Linked DNA regions of Bdellovibrio bacteriovorus HD100. The protein of the gene in region 2 interacts with the protein of the main gene of each other region in a pairwise test. Links are inferred from orthologs where the notes say so. Each region holds a gene or a part of one and is shown on either strand. Other genes may lie near its edges.

What was found.
Region 1: the proteins of thrS (region 2) and rplA interact in binary tests that used the Escherichia coli proteins (3 or more experiments, as listed by UniProt). The link is inferred for Bdellovibrio bacteriovorus HD100 from one-to-one orthologs.

What each region holds. Positions count from the first base shown.
Region 1 is NC_005363.1:2,886,807-2,889,875, forward strand. The notes cover bases 78-2,822. They hold rplA (50S ribosomal protein L1), read right to left. Parts: upstream 1,930-2,822; coding sequence 1,225-1,929; downstream 78-1,224. Other genes in these bases: rplL (50S ribosomal protein L7/L12), read right to left, coding at 78-376; rplJ (50S ribosomal protein L10), read right to left, coding at 459-989; rplK (50S ribosomal protein L11), read right to left, coding at 1,942-2,364; nusG (transcription termination/antitermination protein NusG), read right to left, coding at 2,427-2,822. Also shown: more of rplL, read right to left, coding at 8-77; more of nusG, read right to left, coding at 2,823-2,960; preprotein translocase subunit SecE, read right to left, coding at 2,971-3,069. UniProt on the Escherichia coli protein: One of the primary rRNA binding proteins, it binds very close to the 3'-end of the 23S rRNA. Forms part of the L1 stalk. It is often not seen in high-resolution crystal structures, but can be seen in cryo_EM and 3D reconstruction models.
Region 2 is NC_005363.1:1,546,824-1,550,050, reverse strand. Bases 1-2,903 are described here. They hold thrS (threonine--tRNA ligase), read right to left. Parts: upstream 2,486-2,903; coding sequence 515-2,485; downstream 1-514. Other genes in these bases: BD_RS07355 (PilZ domain-containing protein), read right to left, coding at 2,610-2,903; infC (translation initiation factor IF-3), read right to left, coding at 1-364. Outside these bases: more of BD_RS07355, read right to left, coding at 2,904-3,227. UniProt on the Escherichia coli protein: Catalyzes the attachment of threonine to tRNA(Thr) in a two-step reaction: L-threonine is first activated by ATP to form Thr-AMP and then transferred to the acceptor end of tRNA(Thr). The rate-limiting step is amino acid activation in the presence of tRNA.

The DNA.
Region 1 (3,069 bases), 1.3 Mb from region 2 along the record:
GCAGAAATTACTTAACAGTAACTTTCGCGCCCGCAGCTTCAAGAGCTTTCTTGATTTTTTCTGCGTCTTCTTTAGTAGCGCCTTCTTTAACAGCTTTGTTACCAGCTTCAACAAGGGCTTTAGCTTCAGCAAGACCCAAACCAGTCAAGCCACGAACTTCTTTAATAACGTTGATTTTGTTGGCGCCAGCGTCAACAAGGATAACGTCAAAAGCAGTTTTTTCTTCAACAGCAGCAGCAGGACCTGCAGCAGCAGCAGCAACTGGAGCAGCAGCGGAAACGCCCCATTTTTCTTCCAAAGTTTTTACTAGTTCTGCGATCTCAAGAACAGTTTTCGCAGACAACGCTTCAACGATTTGATCGTTAGTCAGAGACATTTTATCCTCCAGGGATATAAAAAATTATTTAAAAATTCAAATATTCAGCACCATCAGTCCCGAACCTTCGGGATTCAAGCAATTACGCTTGTGGAGCTTCTTCAGTACCAGCGGCTGCGCCGCCGCCCATTTTCTCAGCGTAAGCGTTAAGACATCTAGCAAGTGCAGAACCTGCACCCAACAATGTACCCAACAACATAGCGCGAAGCTGGTCTTTGCCCGGAAGTGTCGCCAAGAATTTAATCTTAGCATCATCCAAAGCAGCGCCGTCCATAACACCGGACTTGATTTGCAGAACTTCTACGTCCTTAGCGAAATCAGCCAATGCTTTTGCAGTCGCGTTCACTTCACCGTAAGAGAATACGATGGCGTTAGTACCTTTCATTGAATTAGCAAATGCTGTTTCAATAGCTGGGTGATCTTTGAACGCTCTTTTTGCAAGAGTATTACGAACAACTTTCATCTCAGAATCAGCAGCATTCAATTTTTTACGCAAGTTAGTTACTTGCTCAACCTTGATGCCTTTGAAGTCGACGATGAAAGCTCCCTTAGCCTTTCCGAATTTCTCCGTGATTAGCTTAATCTCCTGCTCTTTATCTGCGCGAGTGATCATATGTGAGCCTCCTTTCATTAGACTTTTTGCCCTTCTTGCGAAGGGGCCTGTGCGAATCAGGTCGGTTTGGAGGTCGCATGAACCTTTTTGCCTTATCTCGGTAGGCCCCTCACAAACGAGGGATTACATCCACTGAAAGAAACCTACTGTCTCTGATCGCAATAATTTTATGAACTAATACAAAATAACCAGATAAAAAACAAGGCCCTGAGCACGCTCAGAGCCTTAAAATTTACTAGTTAGCGCCAGTTGCAGCAGCTGCCGCATTTGGCTCGATCTTAACGCCTGGGCCCATAGTGGACGCTACAGCGATAGAACGAAGGTAGATACCTTTGGAAGATGCTGGTTTAGCCTTAACGATAGCTCCCAACAAAGTCATGAAGTTATCTTTAAGTTTAGCATCGCCCATGGATTTCTTACCGATACCAGCGTGTACGATACCTGCTTTATCAACGCGGAAGTCCAACTTACCTTTTTTCTCGGCAGTTACAGCTTCACCAACGTTCATAGTTACAGTACCGATTTTTGGATTCGGCATCAAACCACGAGGCCCCAGGATCTTAGCAACTTTAGAAACAGTCGCCATCATGTCCGGAGTCGCGATACATTTATCGAAATCCAACCAGCCGCCCTGGATTTTAGCTACCAGGTCGTCTGCGCCTACGAAGTCAGCGCCAGCTGCTTTCGCTTCAGCCTCTTTCGGGCCTTTTGCGAAAACAACAACTTTAACTTCTTTGCCCAAACCGTGAGGAAGAGCGATAGCTCCACGCACTTGTTGGTCAGATTGCTTAGGGTCAATACCCAAACGCAATGCTACGTCGATAGATTCATCAAATTTAGCTGGAGCTGTTTCAACAACCAGTTTGAATGCTTCTTCAACAGTGTACTTTTTTGCAGAATCAACTTTTTTAGCGACTGCTGCGAATTTTTTGCCTGCCATCTTATACCACCCTTACGCGATGTCGATGCCCATGCTTTTAGCCGTACCAGCAACTTGTGACATTGCGGATTCAACTTTCAAGCAGTTCAAGTCAGGCAATTTCGTTGTAGCGATTTGCTTGATTTGATCGTTATTGATTTTGCCAACTTTGTCCTTCTGAGGCTGCTTGGAACCGGATTCCAGTTTCAACGCCTTTTTGATCAAAGAAGACACCGGTGGTGTTTTTGTGATGAAAGTAAACGATCTGTCTTGGTAAACAGTGATGATGATAGGGATGATGCTATCACCCAACGCTTGTGTACGAGCGTTGAACTGCTTACAGAATTCCATGATGTTTACCCCATGCTGTCCGAGCGCCGGTCCAACGGGTGGAGCTGGATTAGCTTTCCCTGCCGGTATCTGCAGCTTGATCATTCCTGTAACTTTTTTTGCCATGACCCACTCCTGCAAGAGGTTGTGTTAATTAATATCCATCGGCCGCCCTATGCGGCTTCTGGTTATGGTTTTTCTACTTGAATGTAATCCAACTCAACTGGAGTCGGACGACCGAAGATGCTCACAAGAACTTTAAGCTTCGCTTTGTCCTCGTTGATCTCTTCAACTGTTCCCTGGAAGTTGGAGAATGGACCGTCAATAACAGTCACGTTCTCACCCACAGCGAACTTCACTTTCGGTCTTGGTTTTTCAGCAACGCCAGCCATCTGCTGGGTCACACGAAGAACTTCAGCCTCAGGAACTTCCGGAGGACGGGTTTTAGTGCCGCCCACGAAGCCCGTGACTTTAGACGAATTACGTACCAAATGCCAAGTCTCATCATTCAAAAACATCTGAACGAAGATATAACCCGGGAAAAATTTACGTGATTTGGTCTGTTTTTGACCTTTTACCAGCTCCACTACGCTTTCCGCAGGGATCAGGATTTCACCAAAGAACTCTTCCATTTTGGAAGATTTGATCTTTTCTTCGATGGCTTTTTTAGCTGTGTTTTCACAGCTTGTCTGAACGTTAACGATGTACCACTTTTTTTCCATGGTTCCGTCCTTACTTCATAAGAAAGTTGATTAAGAAGCCAGAGATCAGATCGAAGGAACTGATGATAACACTGGAGATAAGAACCATAACCACGCAAGCGATAGTCAT
Region 2 (3,227 bases):
CACGACCCATGAAACGCAAGGAAACCTTCACCTTGTCGCCTTCCAGAAGGAAGCGGCGGGCGTGGTTCATCTTGGTTTCAAAGTCATGCTGATCCGTGCGAGGACGCATCTGGATTTCTTTGATTGTCACAACAGTCTGTTTTTTACGAGCCGCAGTGGCTTTTTTCTTATTCTCGTACTTCCACTTGCCGTAATCCATGATTTTACAAGTGGGAGGAGTTGCTGTTGGAGCAATCTCAAGAAGATCGAGGCCTCTATCTTCAGCAATGCGTAACGCCTCAGGAACTGTCATCACGCCCAGCATGTTACCTTCATCATCGATAACACGGATCTGTTGCGCGCGAATCTCGCGGTTGACTCTCAATGAGTCTTTAGAGTCTTTTTTGTTGCGATCAAAGCGACCGCCACCTCTAAAATTACCTTCAAACTTGCTAATGGTAAACCTCCACTGGCTTACACTCCGGCTTCGCCGGAGTAATTTAAGTTAAATTCTAGCGTCGCTTAAGTGCGCCGTCTAGTTTGTCGTTGCAGACTTCGCAAGAGAGCTCTGCAAACTTCTTGTTTTAATATCTGTCGTAATCAAATTCATCACCTGATCCACAGTCAGACCTTTGTGTTCTGAACCGTCTCTCAAACGCAATGAAACCGTTCTGGATTCAGCCTCTTTATCCCCCACAATAATCATGTATGGAATCTTCTGAAGCTGCGCCTCACGGATTTTATAATTCAACTTCTCGTTACGGCGGTCAAACTCAACGCGAACACTGTGTCCTTTCAAAGAGTTTTGCAACTCTTCGCAGAACGAGTTCACACGGTCCGTCACATTCAGGATCGCCACTTGCACTGGCATCATCCACGGTGGCAGGTGACCTGCCGTGTGCTCCAGGTAAACGCCGATAAAGCGCTCCAAAGAGCCCAGGATCGCACGATGAAGCATCACTGGACGGTGCTCCTTGTTGTCCTCGCCCGTGTATTTCAAATCAAACGCCTGCGGAAGATTTGGATCCACTTGAAGTGTACCCAACTGCCAAGGACGATTCAATGCATCGACGAACATGATATCCAACTTAGGTCCATAGAAGGCCCCGTCCCCTGGATTCAGCTCAAATGGCAAATTCAGGGATTTCAAGGCTTCCGCCAAGGCGCCCTCTGCCATATCCCAGTATTCCTCACTGCCCATACGGTTGTCCGGACGAGTGGAAAGGAAGATCTTGTAATTGCCCATGCCCAGCTTGTCGTAAACACGATTCAGCAGGTTCATGAACTTGGCGATTTCTTCCTGCAACTGATCCATGCGGCAGAAGATGTGCGCGTCGTCCTGACAGAACGTACGCACACGAGTCAAACCGTGCATGGCACCCGATTTTTCATAACGGTGCAAACGACCAAAGTCCGCCATTTTGATAGGCAGATCACGGTAAGAATACTTCTCAGAGTTATAAAGCAAGCAGTGAGAAGGACAGTTCATTGGTTTGGAAGCAAAATCACGCTCATCCACTTTGGTGAAGAACATGTTTTCTTTGTAGTTCTGATAGTGACCGGACGTATGGAACAGGTTCACGTCAAAGATCTGCGGCGTGATCACTTCCTGGTAACCTGTTTCGAAGTACAGCTCACGCAGATAAGTCTGCAAAGAGTTGTAAACCGTCGCACCCTTGCCCGTGAAGAATGGAGAACCCGGAGCCAGTTCGTTGAAATAGAACATGCCCAGTTCTTTACCCAGTTTACGGTGGTCGCGTTTTTTGGCTTCTTCGATATTGTGAAGATATGTTTCCAGATCTTTCTTGTCGTTGAACGCTGTCGCATACACGCGCTGAAGCTGGGCGTTTTTCTCGTCGCCTCTCCAGTAAGCCCCCGCCACGCTCAAAAGTTTGAACGCTTTGATCTGGCCTGTGGATTGGATATGAGGACCGCGGCACAGATCAAACCAGCTGGTGCCGTTAAAGTAGATGCCAACAGTGGTCTCGCCTTTTTTAGCCAGGTCCTCGATCAACTCAACTTTAAAGCGTTCGTTCATGCCCTTGAAGGTCTCGATCGCTTTTTGAATCGGCCAGTCTTCACGATGAATTGGCAGATCCTTGGATACGATCTCAGACATCTTCTTTTCGATTTTCTCGAAGTGCTCTTCCGTGAAGGCAAACGGAGAATCAAAATCGTAATAGAAACCATTGTCGATCACCGGACCGATAGTCACTTTCACTTCAGGCCAGATGTCCTGAATCGCCTGGGCCATGATATGCGCGCAGGAGTGACGAACAACCTCAACTGATTCAGGAGATTTTGTGGTGACCAGGGCCACCTTCGTTTGATCTTTCAAAACGGTGCGAAGATCAGAGATTTCAGTTGATCCGTTCAGTTTTGCACCCAGAGTTTCTTTGGCCAAGCGAGGGCCAATGGACATCGCCACTTCCAGCGCTGTCGGTTCATGGTCAAAAACCTTCGTAGAGTTATCCGGCAAAATAATTGTAATTTGTGACATTAGCATGCTTGCACTCCGGCTTGGCCGGAGTCAGAAAGGGTCGTCGCAGAATGCGCCGTACTGGTTTGAAAATGTGATGAATAATTATGCATTTGCATCACATTAGTAGTAATCCCCCACCCTCAAGGGGTCAAGCACTCACCGCAAGAAATTGCACACCAATAATCTGCTCACCTTCTGGGGAACTGGCGACCCAGCGGACCTGAGATTCCACTGACACCCAGACGCCATGCTGGTTCTTGTACATCAGGCTGATAAAGTCCTTTTTCTGGACCTGCTCCTGCCCCAGGGAGATCTGTGCCCCGCCTTGGGAAAAGTCCACCATGTGCCCTTCACGCAGAAACTGAACCCAGGCCCCGGTCGGCGAACTTTCCGCCATCACGGACTTCTTTAACATCACCGGAGAACTGACAGCCATGCGATCCTGTTTGCGGCTCTTTAAGCTCTCTCCATTTAGGCGACGCGTCACGAGCTGTTCTATTCTTTCGCGCTCAGACTCCCGCAGAACAAGGATGTCCGGGCGATTCAGAATAAGTTGATGTACAGAGTTTTCAATATGTTGAGCGATAAAAATAAACGACGCCTTTACCTGGGAATGACTCCAGCTCAAGAAGGCCTGAACCGCGCGCAGACTGAGGTTTTCGGTGCGAATGATCACGTGAAGATCCCCTTTAGAAGATTGAAGTGTTTCCTTAAGTTCAGCCGCACTTCGCGACCGATACCAGCGCACGCCCCGCAGTCTTTGCAG